DNA from 2 places in the Streptomyces sp. NPDC006529 genome. Region 1 is predicted to be linked to the other one. Evidence: riboswitches for the same ligand, from Rfam matches in the RefSeq annotation. Region 1 holds a riboswitch; the other holds the start of a gene.
The links. Region 1 has a riboswitch for cobalamin ahead of ABZY31_RS14085 (cobalamin biosynthesis protein). Riboswitches for the same ligand answer to the same signal wherever they lie in the genome.
Positions count from the first base shown of each region.

Region 2: it holds a riboswitch for cobalamin, as region 1 does, so the genes downstream of both, cobN (cobaltochelatase subunit CobN) here and ABZY31_RS14085 (cobalamin biosynthesis protein) in region 1, are expected to answer to the same signal.

Region 1 covers NZ_JBEXPB010000015.1:53,850-58,470, reverse strand. The annotation lists partial or broken gene ABZY31_RS14090 (cobyric acid synthase) at 1-1,186, opposite strand, end outside; gene ABZY31_RS14085 (cobalamin biosynthesis protein) at 1,183-2,169, opposite strand; cobalamin riboswitch at 2,206-2,345, opposite strand; gene ABZY31_RS14080 (hypothetical protein) at 2,458-2,679, opposite strand; gene ABZY31_RS14075 (inorganic phosphate transporter) at 2,700-3,971, opposite strand; gene ABZY31_RS14070 (alpha/beta fold hydrolase) at 4,293-4,621, shown strand, end outside.
Region 2 covers NZ_JBEXPB010000005.1:206,998-211,618, forward strand. The annotation lists gene cobN (cobaltochelatase subunit CobN) at 1-1,716, opposite strand, end outside; cobalamin riboswitch at 1,749-1,912, opposite strand; gene cobG (precorrin-3B synthase) at 2,680-4,089, shown strand; gene ABZY31_RS06930 (precorrin-8X methylmutase) at 4,098-4,621, shown strand, end outside.

The DNA.
Region 1 (4,621 bases):
TCTCGCCCAGCGCGCTCCCGCTCGGCCGCGCGAGGGTCTTCTCCCGCTCGAAGCGGACGCGCACGGGCAGCAGCCCGAGCCCCTCGACGACCCCGGCCCGGGACTCGACCTCGTCCTCGATGGACTCGCCCAGCACCTGGAAGCCACCGCAGACGCCCAGAACCGGCCGCCCCTCGGCGGCCCGCCGGGCCAGCGCGTCGGCGAGGCCGCGCTCGCGCAGCCAGGCCAGCGCCTTCACGGTGCCGCGGGTGCCGGGGACGACGACCAGGTCGGCGTCGGCCAGTTCCTCGGCCCGGTCCACGAACCGCACCACGACGCCCGGTTCGGCGGCCAGCGCGTCCACGTCCGTGAAGTTCGACATCAGCGGGACCGCGCACACCGCCACCCGCAGCACGTCCTCGCCCACCGGCGGGGCGACCACGGACTCCCGTACGGCGCCGCGCAGCGAGACCCGCAGGCCGTCCTCCTCGTCGATGCCGAGCCCGTGCCGGAAGGGCAGCACCCCGTAGGTCGCCCGCCCGGTCAGCCCGCGCAGCATCTCCATGCCCGGCTCCAGCAGGGACACGTCCCCGCGGAACTTGTTGACGAGGTAGCCCGCGATCAGCGACTGGTCCTCGGGCGACAGCAGGGCCGTCGTACCGAAGAAGGAGGCGAAGACCCCGCCGCGGTCGATGTCGCCGACCACGACCACCGGGAAGCGCGCGGCCCGCGCGATCCCCATGTTCACGATGTCCGTGCGCCGCAGGTTGATCTCGGCCGGACTGCCCGCCCCCTCGCAGATCACGGCGTCATACGTGCCCCGCAGCTGCTCCAGGCAGTCCGTGACGATGCCGAGCAACTGCTCCTGCCTCCCCCCGTGATAGCCGCGCGCACTCATCTCACCCACCGGCTTGCCCAGCAGCACGACCTGGCTGCTGCGGTCGCTGCCGGGTTTCAGCAGCACCGGGTTCATCAGCGCGGTGGGTTCGACCCGCGCCGCCTGGGCCTGCATCGCCTGGGCGCGGCCGATCTCGGCGCCCTCCAGGGTGACGAAGGAGTTCAGCGACATGTTCTGTGCCTTGAAGGGCGCCACCTTCACGCCCTGGCGGGCCAGCCAGCGGCAGATGCCCGCGGTGACCACGCTCTTGCCCGCGTCGGAGGTGGTGCCGGCGACCAGGAGTCCGCCGCCGCGCCGTGCGCCGCTCATGCGCTTCCCTTCGTCGTACGACCGGATGCGCGGCGTGACGCGCGCAGTGACGACACCAGCGACCGCAGGGCCACGCATGCCCCGAGGGAGATCCAGGTGACCCGGCGCGAGAGCCGTACGGCGCGCTCGATGTCCGGGGCGTCGACCGGACGGCCCGCCGCCCCGTTCAGCACCGCCCGGTGCTCCACGCGCCCCGCGTACGCCAGGGTCCCGCCGAGGCGGACCCCGAGCGCGCCCGCGAAGGAGGCCTCCACCGGGCCGGCGTTCGGGCTGGGGTGGGCGGCGGCGTCCGCGCGCCAGGCCCGTACGGCGCCCCGCCGGTCGGGTCCGGCCGCCACGGCGGCCAGCGCGGTCAGCCGGGCGCCCGGCCAGCCCGCGACGTCGTCGAGCCGGGCCGAGGCCCAGCCGTAGCGCAGGTAGCGCGGGGAGCGGTGGCCGACCATCGCGTCCAGGGTGTTCACGGCGCGGAAGAACAGCAGCCCGGGCACCCCCGCCAGGGCGCCCCAGACCAGGGCGCCGACGACGGCGTCCGAGGTGTTCTCGGCGACGGACTCCACGACGGCGCGGGCGATCTGCTGCTCGTCCAGGGCCTGCGGGTCGCGTCCGCACAGGTGCGGCAGCCGCTCCCGGGCCACCTCGGTGTCCCCGGCGGCCAGGGCGCCCCCGATGGCCAGGGCTTCGCGGCCCAGCGAGGTGCCGCCCACCACCGCCCAGGTGGCGGCGGCGGTCAGGGCGATGCGGGCGGCGGCGGGCCGGGAGCGCACGGCGCGGGCGCCGAGCGCGCCGACGGCGGCCGCGCCCCCCGCGCACACCAGGGTGTGCAGGGCGCCCCGGGCCCGGCTGTGGCCCCACAGGGCCCGTTCGACGGTGGCGGCGGTCCGCCCGAAGGCGGCGACGGGATGCCCGCGGCGCGGATCACCGAGGATCCGGTCGCCGATCAGGCCGGCCGTCGCGCCGTACGCGAAAACGCGATCGGCACGCATGTGGCAGGTAGGTCCTCACTCAGGGTCCGCGCCCTGGTTCGACGTGTCCGGTGGCGAGAGTTCCTGGCTTCCGGGGAGCCGTCGGCTCCTCGGTGACAGTGGCGGGACCGCGCCGGATTCGCACCGGACTTCCTCTTCATGCCGCCGTGTTGGCTCCGGCAGTCCACCACGCCCCGCGAACGCCCGTCAACTTGCCGTTGACCTGCGAAAGCTCCCCCCGGCGGTGGGCCGGAGGGAGCTTTCGGACGTGCTGGGGCGGGTGGGACGCGCGGGGGTGACCGCGCGGCGTCAGCTGACGATCAGGTAGATCGCGTAGCCGACGGCCACCGCGCAGAGCGAGAAGCAGGCGTAGGCGCCGGTGCGTGCCAGGTGGGCGGCGCCGCCCCGGCCGGTCGCGGCCTCGTGCTTCGACAGGCCCACGATGCCCAGGGTGAACAGGGTCACGAGGGCGACGGTGGCGGAGAGGCTGACGCCGAACACGGAGCCGAGTGCTGCCCAGTCGATCTTCATACTGCCGATTCCTCTGTGGGTCAGACCGCGGCGGCGGGAGCCGCCGGGGCCGGGGGAGCGGCCGGTGCCGGGGTGGGGATGGTCGCCTTGAAGGCCTCGTCCGTGACCGCGGCGGTGGTGCCCGCGAGCGGCGGAACGACGACGGCGGCGATCGCGGTGGTGACCACGCCGGGAGCCTCGGCCGGGGCGTCCGGCGTGCCGTTCACGTTGGTGTGGTCGACGACCTGGCGGCGCGAGACGAGCCAGATGGCGACGCAGGAGCCGACGAGGAAGAGCGCGACGGCGGCCACGCCGACGTCACCGGTCCGCATGACGAGCTCGGCGCCCGCGGACACCAGGGCGGCGGCCGGCAGGGTCAGGCCCCAGGCGATGAACATCCGGCTGGCGGTGGACCAGCGGACCACGCCGCCCTTGCGGCCCAGGCCCGCACCCATGACCGCGCCGGAGCAGGCGTGGGTGGTGGAGAGGGAGAAGCCGAGGCTGGAGGAGGCCAGGATGACGCTGGCGGCCGAGGTCTGGGCGGCGAAGCCCTGCTGCGGCTGGAGGTCGGTCAGGCCGCTGCCCATGGTGCGGATGATGCGCCAGCCGCCCAGGTAGGTGCCCATCGCGATCGCCATGCCGGCCGAGAAGATGACCCAGACCGGCGGGTTGGAGCCGGGGGCGAGCGCACCGCCGGCGACCAGCGCCAGGGTGATGATGCCCATGGTCTTCTGCGCGTCGTTGGTGCCGTGCGCCAGGGAGACGAGTCCGGCCGAGGCGATCTGACCGGCCTTGTAGCCCTTGGCGGAGGTCTTCTCGTCGACGTTCTTGCCCACCTTGTAGGTGAGCCGCGAGGCCAGCATCGCGGCCACTCCGGCCACGATGGGCGCGGCGACCGCGGGGAGCAGCACCTTGGTGACGAGCGTGCCGCCGTTGACGGCGCCGAGACCGGCGGAGGCGACGGCCGCACCGACCAGGCCGCCCATCAGGGCGTGCGAGGAACTGGACGGCAGGCCGACCAGCCAGGTGACGAGGTTCCAGAGGATGGCGCCGACCAGCGCGGCGAAGATGACCTCCGGCTGGATGCCTTGCTCGTTGACCAGGCCCTTGGAGATCGTCTTGGCGACCTCCACGGACATGAACGCGCCGACGAGGTTCAGCACGGCGGACATGGCCACCGCCGTCTTGGGCTTGAGTGCGCCGGTCGAGATGGTGGTGGCCATCGCGTTGGCCGTGTCGTGGAAACCGTTCGTGAAGTCGAACACGAGAGCGGTAATGATCACGATCCCGAGGAGAAGCGTTATGTGCTCCATTTACCCAGGCTTCTGTTTGACGTCAGTGGCTCGCCGACCGTAGGCAACTTGAGTGAACGGAAGATGAACTGGACCGGGCGGAGCGGTGTACCGATCCGGGGACGGTTCGCCGCGCTCGTCCCCATTGGACCGCTGATGCACCTGTTTACGCACGTCAGGGGCTGGATGGACCCCCGGCCGACCGGGGGTCTCCCACCCCGCCGTCGCGTGCGTCCGGGACCCCGGGTGAGACCCGGATCACGCCCGCCCGGCGCGCGTCCCCGGTCACCGGAACGACCGCCTCCACTGGCCGGGCCCGCCGCCCCGGCCGACACTGGAGCGGTGCCCCCCGCAACCACGACGGCAGCGGCCGTCACCGCCGCCCTCACCGCCGCCGGACTGGCCGCTGCCGCCGGGGTGGCCGCCGTCGCCGCCGGCCGGTACGCCGCCAACGCCGCCCTGCGGACCGAACCCGGCCGCCCGCTGCCCGGCGGACCGAAGCTCGTCGTCCACTCCGCCACCGCGGACCGCGTCGCCCTGACCCGGTCCCTCGCCTCCCTGTGGCCCGGTACGTACGGCCTGGCCGCGCCCGGTGTGCACGCGGTCGTCGGGGCCGTCCTGCCCGACGCCCCGCACGACCCGGACACCGTCGTCCGGCGCCTGGTCGGGGT
Region 2 (4,621 bases), on a different contig from region 1:
GCCCTCGCCCGGGTCGTTGACCAGGAACGGGTAGACGAGCGGGAGGTCGCCGAGCGCGGCGTCCGGCGCACAGGAGGCGGAGAGGCCGGCGTTCTTGCCGGGCAGCCACTCCAGGTTGCCGTGCTTGCCCAGGTGGATCATGGCGTCGGCGCCGAAACCGCCGTCCTCGGCCGCGGCCTGGATCCAGCGGTAGGCGGCGAGGTAGTGGTGCGAGGGCGGGAGGTCCGGGTCGTGGTAGATCGCGATCGGGTTCTCGCCGAAGCCGCGCGGCGGCTGGATGAGGATGAGCAGGTTCCCGCGGCGCAGCGCCGCCAGCACGATGTCGCCGTCGGGGTCGCCGCCGGCCGCGGTGCGCGAGCGGTCCAGGAACATGTTGCCGGGCGCCTGCCCCCAGTGCTCCTCGACGCCTTCGCGCAGCTCGCCGGGGAGCGTGGCGTACCAGCGGCGGTAGTCGGCGGCCGGGATCCGGACCGGGTTGCGGGCCAGCTGCTCCTCGGTGAGCCAGTCCTGGTCGTGGCCGCCGGCCTCGATCAGCGCGCGGATCAGCTCGTCCCCGTCGCCGGAGACCAGACCGGGGATCTCCTCGGCCGGGCCGAAGTCGTAGCCCTCCGCGATCAGGCGGCGCAGCAGTGCGACGGCGCTGGCGGGGGTGTCGAGACCGACGGCGTTGCCGATGCGGGAGTGCTTGGTGGGGTACGCGGAGAGGACGAGCGCGATCCGCTTCTCGGCGTTCGGGGTGTGCCGCAGCCGGGCGTGGCGTACGGCGATGCCCGCGACGCGGGCGGCCCGCTCGGGATCGGCGACGTACGCCGGGAGGCCGTCCTCGTCGATCTCCTTGAAGGAGAACGGGACGGTGATCAGCCGGCCGTCGAACTCCGGTACCGCGACCTGGCTGGCCGAGTCGAGCGGGGACAGGCCCTCGTCGCTCTCCTGCCACGTCTCGCGGGAACCGGTCAGGCACAGCGCCTGCAGGATCGGTACGTCGAGGGCGGCGAGCGCGCCCGCGTCCCACGACTCGTCGTCGCCGCCCGCCGAGGCCTCGGCGGGGCGGGTGCCGCCCGCCGCCAGGACCGTGGTCACGATGGCGTCCGCCGTCGCCAGCTCCGCGAGCAGTTCCGGCTCGGGGGAGCGCAGCGAGGAGACGTACAGCGGCACGGGCACGCCGCCCGCGTCCACCACGGCGTCCGCGAGGCCGTGCACGAAGGCGGTGTTGCCGCTCATGTGGTGGGCGCGGTAGTAGAGCACCGCGATCCGGGGGCCCGTGGCCGGCACCGCCGCGCGCTCCAGCCTGCCCCAGGTGGGCGCGGCCGCGGGCGGGTCGAAGCCGTGGCCGGTGAGCAGCACGGTGTCCGAGAGGAAGCGGGCCAGCTGCTCCAGGTTGGCCGGGCCGCCGTGCGCGAGGTAGGCGTGGGCCTCGGCCGCGATGCCGATGGGGACGGTGGAGGCCTCCATCAGCTGGGCGTCGGGGGCCTGTTCGCCGGTCAGGACGACGACCGGCCGGGGCTGGTCGGCGGCGAGGAGCAGGTCGAGCCCCTCCTGCCAGGCGCGCAGGCCGCCGAGGAGGCGTACGACGACCAGGTCCACGCCGTCGAGCAGCGCGGGGAGGTCGTCGAGGGGGAGCCGGGAAGGGTTCGCGAACCGGTACGGGACCGGGCCGTCGTCCGAGGCGCGGGCACTGAGCAGATCGGTGTCGGACGTCGACAGCAGCAGGATCATGCGGCGGCGGGCCTTCCTCGGGGTTTCCGCGCCCCGGGCAGTGAGGACGACGGGAGTTCCTGACTCACCCGGTGGCGCGGTGGGGCGCTGCCGGATTCACAGTGGCGGGACCGCGCCGGAATCGCACCGGGCTTCCTCCCATGTCGCCGTCCTCGGCGATGACGGGCCGAATGGCCCGTCGAGGGGCCATCTTAGGTGCCGGGGCGAGCGGATGGCAGGTGGGGGCGGTTCCCGGGGTGGATCGCTGGCGCGGGGCCGGGGTTTGGTGGTGCGGGGCCGGGTTTTGGCGGCGGGTGCGGGTCGTGGGGCCTGTGGTGTGCCCTCAATCGCCGGGCGGGCTGGATTTGGTTCGGGTGGTCGGGTGGCCGCGGGTGCTGGGCGGGCTGGGTGTGGCTGGGGGTGGGTGTGTGGCTGCGGGTGTTGGGCGGGCTGGGATTGGCAGGCGGGTGGGTCGTTGGGCCGGGGTGGTGGTGGCCTTGGCTGTGTTGGCGGGTGCGGGTGGTGGGGCCTCCGGCGGGCCCTCAAACGCCGGGCGGGCTGATTTTGGCGACCGGGGTGCCGGGCAGGCCGGATCGGACTGGGGTGGTTGTGTGGCCAGGGTGTGGGGGCTGGAATTGGCTGCGCCGGGATGCGGGCAAATTTCAGCCTCGCCGGCGTTTGAGGCGCCGCCGGAGGCTCCACATGGCGGCAGTCGCCAACGCACCGGCGGCTGACGGGCGCGCAGGCCCGGGCCGCGGGGCCGGCGGCATCTGGGCGTGCGCCGGGCCGGGTCGGTGGCATGGGGGCGTGCCGGGCCAGGCCGGGCCGGGTCGGTGGCATGCGGGCGTGCCGGGCCAGGTCGGGCCGGGGCGCGGCGACGGCATGCGGGCGGGCAGAGCCCGGGGCGGCGGGGCGTGGCCGGGGGGACGGGGCGTGGTGACGGACACAGGTCGGCGGGCGCCGATCGTGGGTATGCTCGCCGCCATGCCCCCGCCCTCTTCCGCCGCATCCCGGGACGAACCCGTCATACGGGACCGCGGCGACGCCTGCCCCGGCGCGCTGCGCTTGCACGCGGCGGACGACGGGCACCTCGCCCGGATCCGGATCCCCGGGGGTCTGCTCACGGCGGATGCCGCCGCCGCAGTGGCCGACGCCGCGGACCGGCTCGGCGACGGGCACCTCGACCTCACCTCGCGGGGCAACGCGCAGCTGCGCGGCCTCGGCGCGAGCTGCGGCGGCGAACTCGCCGCCCTGCTGACCGCCGCCGGACTGCTGCCCGCCGCAGCGGCCACCCACGAACGCGTCCGCAACATCGTCGCCTCGCCCCTCTCCGGGCTCGACCGGCAGGGTCGCCCCGACGTCACGCCGTGGGTCGGCGCGCTGGACCGGCTGCTGTGCGCGAGCGGGCCCGCGGCCGCGCTGTCCGGGCGCTTCCTCTTCGCCCTCGACGACGGACGCGGCGACGTGTCCTCGCTCGCACCCGACGTGCACGTGCTGGCCCTGAAGCGCGGAATGGCCGTGCTGTGGACGCACGATGACACCGACGCGGTCGCCGTGGGCCACCAGGACGCCCCCCGGGCGGCCCTGACGGTCGCCCGGTACTTCCTCGACGTGGTCCACGAAGCCGGCACCAAGGCCTGGCGGGTGAGCGAGCTTCCCGTCGAACAACGCCCGGAGTCCGGGGAGTTGCTCAAGCGGTTGCGGGAGCGGGGCATTTCGGCCGAGCGGGCCCACGGCTTCCGGCGCCGGACCGGACCCGGGCCCCGCCCGGGTCCGGTGGCGGGACTGGACCCGGACCACGTCGCCCTCTCGGTACTGGCCCCGCTGGGCCGGCTGACCAGCGCCCAGTGGCGCCTGCTCGCCGCCACGGCCACCGCCGCGGCCGGGACCCTGCGGCTCACGCCCTGGCGCGGGATCGTCGTTCCCGGTGTCCGCGCGGCCACGGCCGCCGACACCCTCGCCCGGCTCGCCGACGCCGGGCTGGTCACGGCGCCCGGCGACCCGTGGGAGAACGTGAGCGCCTGCACCGGGCGGCCCGGCTGCGCGAAGGCGCTGGCCGACGTACGGGCCGACGCCCGCGCGGTCGTGGCCCGTTCGGGCGCGGCGGGCGGACCGGACGCACCGGTCCCCGCGGCACCGGCACTGCCCGTGCACTGGTCCGGGTGCGAGCGGCGCTGCGGGCACCCGCGCGCCCGCGCCTGGGTGGACCTGGTCGCCGGGCCCCGGGGGTACGGCGTCACCGTGGCCGGCCCGCGCGCCGGGCACGCGGTGCGGGAGGACGTACCGGCCACCCCCGAGGACCTGACCGCCGCCCTCGCGGAAGCGGATGCGGAAGCCGCGTTCCACCAGCCCCACCCGACCCAGCACACCCAGCAGCCTCAGCGGCAGATGTAGTTGAAGAGATGAGCGAGTACACAGTGTTCGAGTACGAGAAGGACGGCGCCGCGATCTACCGCCAGTCCTTTGCCACGATCCGCGCCGAGGCGGACCTCGCCGGGCTGCCCGCCTCGGTGTCGCAGGTCGCCGTACGCATGATCCACGCGTGCGGGATGACCGACCTGACCAAGGATCTGGGGTACACGCCGGACGTGGTGCTGCGCGCCCGCGCCGCGCTGAACGCGGGGGCGCCCATCCTGTGCGACGTCCGCATGGTCGCCAGCGGGGTCACCCGCAAGCGGCTGCCCGCCGACAACGAGGTGATCTGCACCCTGTCGGACCCGGCCGTACCGGACCTGGCCGCGAAGATGGGCACCACGCGCAGCGCCGCCGCCCTCGAACTCTGGCGCAACCGCGACCTGTTGGAAGGCTCCGTGATCGCCGTCGGCAACGCGCCGACCGCCCTCTTCCGGCTGCTGGAGATGATCGAGGAAGGCGCGCCCCGTCCGGCCGCCGTCATCGGCGTGCCCGTCGGATTCATCGGCGCCGC